DNA from 2 places in the Burkholderia plantarii genome. Region 1 is predicted to be linked to the other one. Evidence: predicted binding sites of a transcription regulator. Region 1 holds the regulator's gene; the other holds the start of a gene.
The links. Region 1 encodes FliA, which starts transcription of late flagellar genes. Its sites were predicted from a motif close to CTAAAGTTTNNNNNNNNNNNGCCGNTA; they were not measured.

Region 1 (5,627 bases):
ATCTGCGCGAGCGTCTGGTTCGCGAACGAGTTCGACATCACGAACGACGGATGGCCGGTCGCGCAGCCGAGGTTCACGAGGCGGCCTTCGGCCAGCAGGATCACGCGCTTGCCGTCCGGGAAGATGATGTGGTCGACCTGCGGCTTGATGTTTTCCCACTGGTACTGGCGCGTCGACGCGATGTCGATTTCCGAGTCGAAGTGACCGATGTTGCAGACGATCGCGTTGTGGCGCATCGCCTTCATGTGGTCATGGCCGATCACGTGGAAATTGCCGGTGGCCGTCACGAAGATGTCGGCCTTGTCGGCCGCGTACTCCATCGTCACGACGCGGTAGCCTTCCATCGCCGCCTGCAGCGCGCAGATCGGATCGATTTCGGTGACCCACACGGTCGCGCCGAGGCCGCGCAGCGACTGCGCGCAGCCCTTGCCCACGTCGCCGTAGCCGGCCACGACCGCGATCTTGCCCGCGATCATCACATCGGTCGCGCGCTTGATGCCGTCGACGAGCGACTCGCGGCAGCCGTACAGGTTGTCGAACTTCGACTTGGTGACCGAGTCGTTGACGTTGAACGCCGGGAACGGCAGGCGGCCGTCCTTTTCCATCTGGTACAGGCGATGCACGCCGGTGGTGGTTTCTTCGGTCACGCCCTTGATGTGGGCGAGGCGCTTCGAGTACCACTCGCCGTCGGCGTCGAGGTGCGCGGCGATCGACTTGTACAGCGCGACTTCTTCCTCGTTGGTCGGCTTGGCGATCACCGAGCGGTCCTTCTCGGCCTTCGAGCCCAGGATCAGCAGCAGCGTCGCGTCGCCGCCGTCGTCGAGGATCATGTTGGCGAATTCGCCGTTCGGCCATTCGAAGATGCGGTGCGAGTACTCCCAGTACTCGTCGAGCGACTCGCCCTTGAACGCGAACACCGGCGTGCCGGCCTCGACGATCGCGGCGGCCGCGTGATCCTGCGTCGAGAAGATGTTGCACGAGGCCCAGCGCACGTCCGCGCCGAGCGCCTTCAGCGTCTCGATCAGCACGCCGGTCTGGATCGTCATGTGCAGCGAGCCGGCGATGCGCGCGCCCTTGAGCGGCTGCGATGCCTTGTATTCGTCGCGGATCTGCATCAGGCCGGGCATCTCGGTCTCGGCGATGGTCAGTTCCTTGCGGCCCCATGCGGCCAGCGCGAGGTCGGCGACGATGTAGTCCTGCGAAGCTTTCGGGTCGATAACGGCGTTCATCACGCCCTCCTTTCTAATCAAAGATTGGTGACGTGAGCGCCGTTCAGAAAGCGGGAAGCCGGACCGGCGCGGCGAATCGTGCGATTCGCGCTGCCTGCCGGGCCACCGCCTGGTGAAGATTTCCGAGCCTGGCGGGCCGGTGCCCGTCGCAACGCTCCTCGGAAACGAGCTCGGATTGTAGCAAAGTGTCGGGAAGAATTCCCGCGCGCGATGCGGGCGCAAGCCTGCTGGTGCGTGCCGATTAAGGAGCGGAGCCGAATTTCCGGCGCGCGCCGCGCGCGGCCCTCAGTGTTCGGCGCCCACCCAGGCCTGTTCGCGCAGCCGCGCGCGCAGGCGCGCCACGGCCTGGCTGTGGAGCTGGCACACGCGCGACTCGCTGACTTCGAGCACGGCGCCGATCTCGCGCAGGTTCAGGCCGCGCTCGTAGTAGAGCGACATCAGCAGCTTCTCGCGCTCGGGCAGGCGGTCGATCGCCTCGACCAGCGCCGCGCGCAGGTGCTCGTCGAGCAGCGCGGACAGCGGATCCGAGTGGTCGACGCGGTAGCGGTCGAGGAACGGCTCGTCGTCGGCCGAGCGGTCGAAATCCTCGTAATAGATCAGCTGGCTGCCGTGCAGGTCCTGCAGCATCGACTGGAAGTCGGTGAGCGGCATTTCCAGGTGGGTGGCGATCTCGCTCTCGTTGGCCGAACGCCCCAGCCGCTGCTCGACCTGATGGATGGCCTGCTCGACCTCGCGCGAGGTCTTGCGCAGGCTGCGCGGCAGCCAGTCGTTGCTGCGCAGTTCGTCGAGCATCGCGCCGCGGATGCGCTGCGTCGCGTAGGTCTCGAACTGCGCGCCCTGATCTTCCTTGTAGCGGCTCGCCGCGTCGAGCAGGCCGATCATGCCGGCCTGGATCAGGTCGTCGAGATCGACGCTCGCGGGCATCTTCGCGACGAGTTGCAGGCCGAGCCGGCGCACCAGCGGCGCGTATTTCGCGAGCACTTCGGCCTGCCCCATCCCGGCCTCGCCCATCGCGGACGTGGACAGCTTTCCTTGAGCGTTGTACATCGGCTCCCTCCTGAGTGCCTTGGGTCAAACGGCGTGCGCCGCGCCCCGTTCGACTGCCGGATGTCCGGCAAAGGCCCGTCCGGCGGGATTCGTCGGACGCATCGGCCAGTACAGCAGGTCCGACGCGATCTGCCGGTAGTCGCGCGCGGCGGCCGACGACGGGAACGCATCGACCACGGTATGCACGAGTTCGCGCGCGCGCGGCACCAGCGGATCGGCGCTCACGTAGCCGCCCTCGGCCAGCGCCACCGTCAGGTAGCGGCCGGCCACGCCCGCCAGGTTCTCGTAGGCGGCGCGCGCGTCGGACTCGCTCTGCACGTGGTTGACCAGCACGCGGAACTGCGCGAGCGCGTGCGCGTAATGGAGCCGCTTCATGCAGGCATAGGCCTCCGTGATCGCGGAGCCGGCTACGCGCGTCACGATCAGCACGTCGTGAGCGGCACGCGCAAGAGCGGAGAGCGCGCCGTTCGCGTCGCGCTGGGCGTCGACGAGCACGATGTCCGCGGCGCCTTCCAGATAGGCGGCGAGGCGTTCATCGTCGTAGCCGTCGCGCGCGAGATCGGCGGCGACGCAAAGGGAGAAACCGGCTTCGTGGCGCACCGTGTTGCCGGTACGCAGCCACGCGCTGCCGAGCGTCGCGGCGGCCGAATCGGCGTCGTTGCGCTCGTCGACGACGAGCACGTCCTTGCCGAGCGCGGCGAGCGCGGCGGCCAGGTTGACGACGGCCGAGGTGCAGCCGACCCCGGTGGGGCCGCCCGTCACCGCGACGATCCGGGTCGCGCGGCCGGCCAGCAACCGCCGCAGTCCTTCAGCCTGATCGGTGATTCGTTTATCCAAAGTAGACCTCGTGATGTCCGGAACCCGGACGGCCGCCAGCCAGGGCCGACAGCATGCCGGGCAGATCGTCTTCGAGCGGCACGAACGGCGAGCCGTCTCGCGGTACACAGAACGCGCTCTTCAGCAGGAACTTGCGCGTCGCCACGTAAAGGTTCTCCGGCACCTTCTGGCCGGTCGACACGTAATGCACCGGCAGCTGGTAGCGGATCACGGTGTCGAGCACGCCGCCGAGGTTGGTGGCCTCGTCGAGCTTGGTCAGGATGCAACCGGCCAGGTCGGGCTGATCGGAGCCGCGATAGGCCTGCACCACCTCGTTGAGCGTATCGCCATGGCTGGTGGCCGCGAGCAGCAGCAGGCGCTGCACGCGCGCGTCGGCGCCCTGCAGCATCGCGATCTGGTCGGAGACGGTGCGGTCGCGCTGGCTCATGCCGATCGTGTCGATCAGCACGATGTGCTTGTTGCGCAGCTCGGAGAGCGCCAGCTGCAGGTCGCCGCCGTCCTTCACGGCATGCACCGGCACGCCGAGGATCCGGCCGAAGATGCGCAGCTGCTCGTGGCCGCCGATCCGGTAGCTGTCGGTGGTCAGCAGCGCGACCTTGCTGGCGCCGAAGCGCATCACGCAGCGCGCGGCCAGCTTCGCCGTGGTGGTGGTCTTGCCGACGCCGGTCGGGCCCATCAGCGCGAACACGCCGCCGCGCTCCATCAGCGCGTCCTCGCTGTCGAGCACCGGCAGGTTGCCGGCCAGCACCGATTCGGCCCAGTCGCAGGCGCCGTCGAAGCTGCCCGCCGAGACGTCGGCCGGCAGGTTGTCGACCACCGTGCGCACCAGCTGCGCCGAGAAGCCGGCCGCGAACAGCCGCTTGGTCAGCGCGCCGTGCAGCGGCGTGCGGCGCTGGCGGTCGTTCCACATCAGGCCGGCGAACTGCTCTTCCATCATGCCGCGCATCGCGCTCAGCTCGTGCATCACCGTCTCGTTGACGATGCGCTCGATGCGCGCGTTGACCTCGTCGGCCAGCGTGGCGGACACGCCGGCACGTTCGGCCAGCTTCGGCGCCGCGGCCGTGGCGGCGGCGGCGCGCGCGACGCCCGCCTCGGCGGACTGGCGCGCGGCCACGTTGCGCACGATGTCGCGCGCCCACTCGGGCGGCTCGCTGTCGCCGCGCGCGGCCAGCGGGGCGGCCGGCGCGATCGGGCTCGCGGCGGCCGGGAACGCCTCGCTGCGCGGCGCCGGCGAGACCAGCGCCTCGTGCTGGCGCGTCAGGCGTCGCGCGTGCTCGACGAGCCACGGCGCGGGGGCCGACGGCGCGGCCGGTTGGTCCTGCGCGGGCGCGGCGGCGACGGTGGCGGCCGGCAGCTCGCCGTCGTCGAGCAGTTCGTCGTCGTTGGCGTCGGGCGCGCCCGGCTCGGCGCTCGCGCCGAACACCGACGAGAACACGTCGGGCAGACCACCCGAGGCATACGGATTGTTCGGCGCGGCGGCGCGCGGCATGCCGGTCACGGCGCTCGCCGGACGGGTCGCGGGCGGTAACGCGCGCATGCTGCCGGCGGCGGCAACGGGCGCCTTCGGCGCCAGCGCGGCGAGCTCGGCGTCCGCGAGGGCGACGATCTCGACCGAGCCGTCGTCGAGCGTGCGGTTCGACAGCACGACGGCATCGCCGCCGAGCGCCTCGCGCACCAGACGCAGCGCGTCGCGGCTCGTTGGGCCGGTGAATTTGCGGATGTTCAAGCGTTACCCCCGATGACGTTCGTGACTTTGATCGTGCGTGTCTCCGGCACTTCGGCGTAAGACAGCACCTTCAATTGCGGCAGGCTGCGGCGCAGGAAGCGCGCGAGCATCGCGCGCAGCGCATGCTGCACCAGCAGCACGGGCGGCAGCCCCATGTTCTGCTGCCGCAGCATCGCTTCCTGCGTGCCCATCAGCAGCGTCTGCGCGAGTCCGGGCTCGAGGCCCGGGTTCGCGCCAGTGGCGAGCGCCTGCGACAGCACGCGCTCGAGATTCGAATCCAGACCCATCACCTGCATCTCGCCCGCGCCCGGATACCACTGCTGGGTAATCGCGCGGCCCAGCGCCAGACGCACGGCGGCGGTCAGGTCGTAGGGATCGGTGATGCGGCCGGCCTGCTCGGAGACCGCCTCGATGATGGTGCGCATGTCGCGGATCGGCACGCCTTCCTCGAGCAGGTTCTGCAGCACGCGCTGCAGCGTGGTCAGCGACACCGTCTTCGGCACCAGGTCCTCGATCAGCGACGGCGCATCGCGGCCGGTGCGCTCCAGCAGCGCCTGCACTTCCTGACGGCCGAGCAGCTCGGCGGCGTGCTGCACCACCAGGTGGTTCAGGTGGGTCGCCACCACGGTGCTGGCGTCCACCACCGTGTAGCCGTACACCTGCGCCTGCTCGCGCTGCGAGACGTCGATCCAGACCGCCGGCAGGCCGAACGCCGGATCGCGCGTCTGCGCGCCGGGCAGCGCGGCCGTGACCTGGCCCGGATTGATCGCGAGCCACTGGCCCGGATA
Region 2 (5,627 bases), 350 kb from region 1:
GACGACGCCGGCCATGCGGTCTGGGATTCGCTCGCGATCGCCGAGACGCTCGCCGAGCGGTTCCCCGCGCAGCCGATGTGGCCGGTCGATCCGGCCGCCCGCGCACTGGCGCGTAGCGTCTCGGCCGAGATGCATTCGGGCTTCACGGCGGTGCGCGGCGAGATGCCGTTCAGCCTGCGCGCGCCGCAGCCGGGCCGCGCGTTGTCGCCGGCCGCGCTGGCCCAGATCGCGCGCATCGAGGCGATCTGGCGCGACTGCCTCGCGCGCTCGGGCGGCCCGTTCCTGTTCGGCGCGTTCACGATCGCCGACGCGATGTACGCGCCGGTGGTGATGCGTTTCGTCTGCTACGCGCCGGTGCTCTCCGGGGTCTCGGCCGCCTACGTCGAGCGCATGCTCGCGGTGCCGGCGATCGCGGCCTGGAACGACGGCGCGCGCCACGAGACGCGCATGGTCGAATACTGATACTGATACGGACGACGGCCAGGGAGGCAAAGCGCATGAACATCTATGTGGTAGGCGGCGCGATCCGCGATGCCCTGCTCGGCCTGCCGGTGCAGGACCGCGACTACGTGGTGGTGGGCGCCACGCCGGAGCAGCTGGCCGCGCGCGGCTTCCGCCCGGTCGGCAGGGATTTTCCGGTGTTCCTGCATCCGGACACGCACGAGGAATACGCGCTCGCGCGCACCGAGCGCAAGACGGCGGCCGGCTATCACGGCTTCCAGTTCCATTACGCGCCGGACGTGACGCTCGACGAGGATCTGGCGCGCCGCGACCTGACGATCAACGCGATGGCGCGCGAGATCGACCCGGACGGCCGGATCACCGGCGAACTCGTCGATCCGTTCGGCGGGCGCGCCGATCTGGCCGCGAAGCGGTTTCGCCACGTCGGGCCGGCGTTCGTCGAGGACCCGGTGCGGATCCTGCGCGTCGCGCGCTTCGCGGCCCGCTTCGCCGATTTCACGGTGGCGCCCGAGACGCTCGCGCTGATGCGCGAGATGGTGGCGGCGGGCGAGGTGGACGCGCTGGTGCCGGAGCGCGTCTGGCAGGAGGTGTCGCGCGGGCTGATGGAGGCGAAGCCGTCGCGCATGTTCGCGGTGCTGCGCGAGTGCGGGGCGCTGGCGCGGATCCTGCCCGAGGTCGACGCGCTGTTCGGCGTGCCGCAGCGCGCCGACTACCATCCCGAGGTGGATACCGGCGTCCACGTGATGATGGTGATCGACTACGCGGCGAAGCACGCCTACTCGCTGTCGGTGCGGTTCGCCGCGCTGACCCACGATCTCGGCAAGGCCACCACGCCGGCCGACGTGCTGCCGCGCCACATCGGCCACGAGGGCCGCAGCGTCGACCTGCTCCGGCCGCTCTGCGAGCGGCTGCGGGTGCCGAACGAATGCCGCGATCTCGCGCTGCTGGTGGCGCGCGAGCACGGCAACCTGCATCAGGTGATGGCAATGGGCGCCGCCGCGCTGGTGCGGCTGCTCGAACGCGCCGACGCGCTGCGCAAGCCGGGGCGCTTCGCCGAGATGCTGCAGGCCTGCGAGGCGGACGCGCGCGGCCGCCTCGGGCTCGAGGCGCAGCCGTATCCGCAGGCCGAGCGGCTGCGGCGCGCGCTGGTGGCCGCGCGCGCGGTCGATGCCGGGCAGGTGGCGGCCGGCCATCGCGGCAATCCGGACGCGATCCGGGACGCCGTGCAGCGCGCGCGCACCGACGCGGTGGCGGCGGCGCTGGCCGTCGGCGAGGATGAGTGAGCGACGAAGCGCGGCGGGTGATCGTGCCGGTTCCGGCGTGAGCGGCGGCGCGGGGCCGGTGGCGGACTGAAGCTTGCGGTGGCGCTCGCCGGCTTGCGGTGACGCCCGGGGCTCGTTTCGCGACGCGCAACGCCCGACGCGACGTCTATCGAAGCCGGAGAGGGCGGGCTGGCGGGACTGAGCGTGAGCGGGACGCAAGCCGGACGGAGCCGCCCTGGCGATCGCGACCGGCGACAGACATCAACCTCATGCCATCGCCGCGCCGGCGCCGCTGTCGGCACCCGCCCGGCCAAACGAAAGAAACGGGGAAAAACCGGAAAAAACCGGGGGCGAGCGGCGCCTGCCGCTCGTCGCGCTCAGCGCGCCGAATTGGACACGCGGCCGTCGGGGCCGTAGAGGCCGGCGCGCGCGGGCTGCGCGCGCAGCACCTGGAGCGTGCGCTCGTTGTAGTCCATGCGGATGCGGATCAGCATGCCGTTGTTCATGTTGGCGTGGCGCGCGCGCTCGGTGGCGTCGCGCAGCAGCTTCCAGCGGCTCGCGATGCCGGGGTCGCGCTCGGCGGCCGCGTCGATGCCGGCCTTGCCGGCGGCGTAGCCGAGGGCCGCGAGCTGCAGGTCGCGCTGCTTTTCCAGCGACGCGAGCCGTTCGACCAGCTCCGTCTTGCGCGCGATGATGTCCGGCAGCGCGTCGGCCGGCGATGCGGCCGTCAGCGCCTTTTGCTCGTAGACGAGCAGCGACGCGAAGGCCTCGACCGTCGCGTGTTCGTCGTTGATCGTCGCCAGCAGGGCTTCTTTCATTGCATCTCGCTCAAAACGACGGCGCACGGACCATCCGCGCGCCCAAGGGCGTCATCCGCGTCGTGCTCAGCCGAGGTTCGCCGGCGCGCGCAGCAGCTCGCTGGCCGTCTGCAGCACGCCGTCCGCGATCTTGCCGGTGTCGATCGTCAGCGATCCATTCTTGATCGCGTCGCGGATCGACTGCACTTTCGCGGTGTCGATGTCGGCCGATCCCGAAGCTGCGAGCGAACGCAGGTTCGTGGACAGGGAGGACAGATTCACGTTCGCATCGCCGCCGGCCGGCGCGCTTTCGGCCTGCGCGGCTGCCGACGGGGCGGCGCTGCTGCTGGCCTGATTACGCGACGAAGCGGCGTCGGTGGACGCCGGGCGGACGTTCGTGGCGGGGGTGGTATCGATTTTCACGATGGGCTTCCTGAACGATTTGAGCGAGATAACGGCAGGTCCGCGCCGAACTTTAGCGTCCGTCCATCCGTAAAGGCTTGCAGAAACAAAAGATTGCAATCTTTCCGGCCGCACCGGCGGCCGCGCCCATCATAACGGAACTTCCACCGTGTTTCCGTCCTTCACCACCGCCGTCACGATCTGGCCGGCGGCCAGCCGCACCCGCACCTGCTGTCCCGGCCCCGCGTTGTTCATCACGCTGCCTTCCGACGAAATCGAGAATCCCTGGCCGGCCGCCACCACGCGCACGGTCTGGCCGATGGTGACCGACGAGGCGCTGCGCAGCATGTCCTGACGCAGCGGCAGCCCGGCCGCGACGCGCACCAGCGAGGTGCCGCCCACCGCCTGTGCCGGATCGGTGATCACGGCGAGCGGCAGCATGGTCAGGTCGCCGTCGCGCGCGACGAGGTCGGCGGCCGTCAGCACGTCGCCCGGCGCGAGCGCGTGGGCGGCCACGTAGTAGCTGCCGTGGACCTCGATCTTCGACTGCAGGTAGATGGTCCACGGCCGCGCGCCGGCGCAGCGCACGCCCACCGTGGTGCGGCCCCAGAGCCGCGCGCCGGTCGGCAGGAACGGTTCGAGCGTGGTGCAGGCCGCGAGCCCGCGCGGGAACGCGGCGGCCACCGTGATCGTCGCCTTGCCGGGCAGGCCGGCCGTCTGCTGGTGCAGGAACGCGAGCGCCGCGGCGCGGATCGCCTCCGGGTCCTGCTGGCCGGTCGGCTGGCCGACGACCTGGGCGTCGGGCTGGGCCGTGCTGGCGTTCTGGGCGGGCGCGGCGGCCGGGGCGGCGGCAGCAGCGGGCGCCGGGTTGGGCGCCACCACGGCGGCGACGGCGCTGGGCGCCGGGGCGCTCTGGCGCGCCGAGACGCGCATCACGGCCGGCGCCGCGTAGCGCATCGCGCTGCCCGCCGCGTCCTGGCCGGCCGGCGCGTGTTCAGTCGCGCCCGGCGAATAGACGGCGCGCACGGTGCCGCCCGCCGTGGCCGGCGTGCCGGCCGGACCGCGCTGCACGGTCGACGGGTAGCGCGGCGCCGGCGCGGGTTGGGTCGGTTGGGTCGGTTGGGTCGGTTGGGTCGGTTGGGCGGCAGCCGCGCGGCGCGCCGCGGCGACGCCGGCCGCGTAACCGGCGGCATAGCCGGCCGCTTCATTGCCCGTGGTGGCGCCGGCGCCGGCGCCGGCGTGGTCGGCGCGCGGTGCCGCGCGATTCACGGCGGGCCGCGACGGTGCGCTGCCGGGCGTGGGGTAGATCGGCGGTTCGGGCAGGGCGGCGGGCGCCTCGCCCATCGCGGCGGCGCGCAGCGCGCTGTCGCCGCCGGCGCCCTGCACGATGCCGATGGTGCCGGCGGGCGCGGGGGCGGCCTCGGGCGCGGCGCCGCGGCTGCCGCTGCCGGCGCCGTAAGCGTTGCGTAATTCGGCGGCGCTGTAGGACGACAGGCTCGACGTGGGCGCGTGCGCAGGGGTGTTCACGCCGTGCGCGGTGGCGTTGGCGAGCGCCGTCTCGGCCGATTCGCCGCGGCCCGGAATCACGATCATGCCGTCGCCGCCGGCCGCCTGCGCGGCGGCGAGGTTCGGCAGCAGCGCGGCCAGGCCCAGCGCCAGCAGGGCCAGGCGGGAGCGGAGGGCGGGGAGCGCGCGCGCAGAGCCGGCGCGCGCGCCGAAGCCGCGTGCCGCGCCTGCCGCTGCGCTCGCGTCCGTCGTCGTCATCGCCGCCTCCTCGAGAATCCGTTGGTACGGGATCGCATTCTAGGCAGCCGGGTGCCGCGGCAAACGATGAATAGAGGGGGGCTTTGCCGGTTATTCGCCCGATTGCCGCTTGCGTCTCCCGCCTACGATGGCTGTCATCGAAAAGCGTCTCTTTTGCCGCCGCATGGCGCGCGGGGAGGGGGCGCCGCACCGCTCCCGATGGAGGAACGCACGATGATGGACAAACTCGACGCCGAATTCGCGTTCGGCCGCCAGGCGCTGGACGTTCGCTCGTACCGGCAGGAACTGCTGTCGTCGAACATCGCGAACGCCGACACCCCGGGCTACCAGGCCCGCGACGTCGATTTCGCCTCGGCGCTCGGCCGCTCGCTCAAGCAGCAGGCCGGCCAGGCCACGACCGACAACGCCACCCAGCTTCCGCTCGCGCAGCCGGCCGGCGTGACGAGCGGGATGACGCTGGTGTCGACCGAGCCGGGCCACATGAGCGGCAACACGCGGCTCTCGGCCACCGGCGGCCCGACCGACAACTTCGGCCGCGCCGCGTACCGGATCCCGAACCAGCCGTCGCTGGACGGCAACACGGTCGATCTCGACGCCGAGCGCGTGCAGTTCGCCGACAACACGGTGCATTTCGAAGCCGGCATGACGGTGGTGACCGGCCAGATCAAGGCGATGCTCGCCGCGATCACGTCGGGCTCGTAAGCCGGCCCGCCGCCATCCTTCCAGCCGCAAACGAGGAATCCGCATGCCTTCGCTGATGAACATCTTCGACGTCGCCGGTTCGGCGATGTCCGCCGAATCCCAGCGCCTGAACGTGACCGCGTCGAACCTGGCGAACGCGGACAGCGTGACCGGCCCGGACGGCAAGCCGTACCGCGCCAAGCAGGTGGTGTTCGAGACCCAGCCGATCGGCGGCGCGCGCACGCGCTCCGGGCAGGGA

Region 2: the regulator FliA is predicted to act here: its motif matches at 2,974-3,000, upstream of flgM (flagellar biosynthesis anti-sigma factor FlgM).

What each region holds. Positions count from the first base shown of each region.
Region 1 covers NZ_CP007212.1:211,325-216,951, reverse strand. Annotated here, with positions in the region: gene ahcY (adenosylhomocysteinase) at 1-1,229, opposite strand, end outside; S-adenosyl-L-homocysteine riboswitch at 1,326-1,395, opposite strand; gene bpln_RS00875 (RNA polymerase sigma factor FliA) at 1,515-2,276, opposite strand; gene bpln_RS00870 (MinD/ParA family ATP-binding protein) at 2,301-3,113, opposite strand; gene flhF (flagellar biosynthesis GTPase FlhF) at 3,106-4,839, opposite strand; gene flhA (flagellar biosynthesis protein FlhA) at 4,836-5,627, opposite strand, start outside.
Region 2 covers NZ_CP007212.1:3,999,288-4,004,914, reverse strand. Annotated here, with positions in the region: gene bpln_RS17195 (glutathione S-transferase family protein) at 1-462, shown strand, start outside; gene bpln_RS17190 (multifunctional CCA addition/repair protein) at 498-1,745, shown strand; gene bpln_RS17185 (flagella synthesis protein FlgN) at 2,102-2,542, opposite strand; gene flgM (flagellar biosynthesis anti-sigma factor FlgM) at 2,609-2,944, opposite strand; gene flgA (flagellar basal body P-ring formation chaperone FlgA) at 3,074-4,687, opposite strand; gene flgB (flagellar basal body rod protein FlgB) at 4,901-5,389, shown strand; gene flgC (flagellar basal body rod protein FlgC) at 5,433-5,627, shown strand, end outside.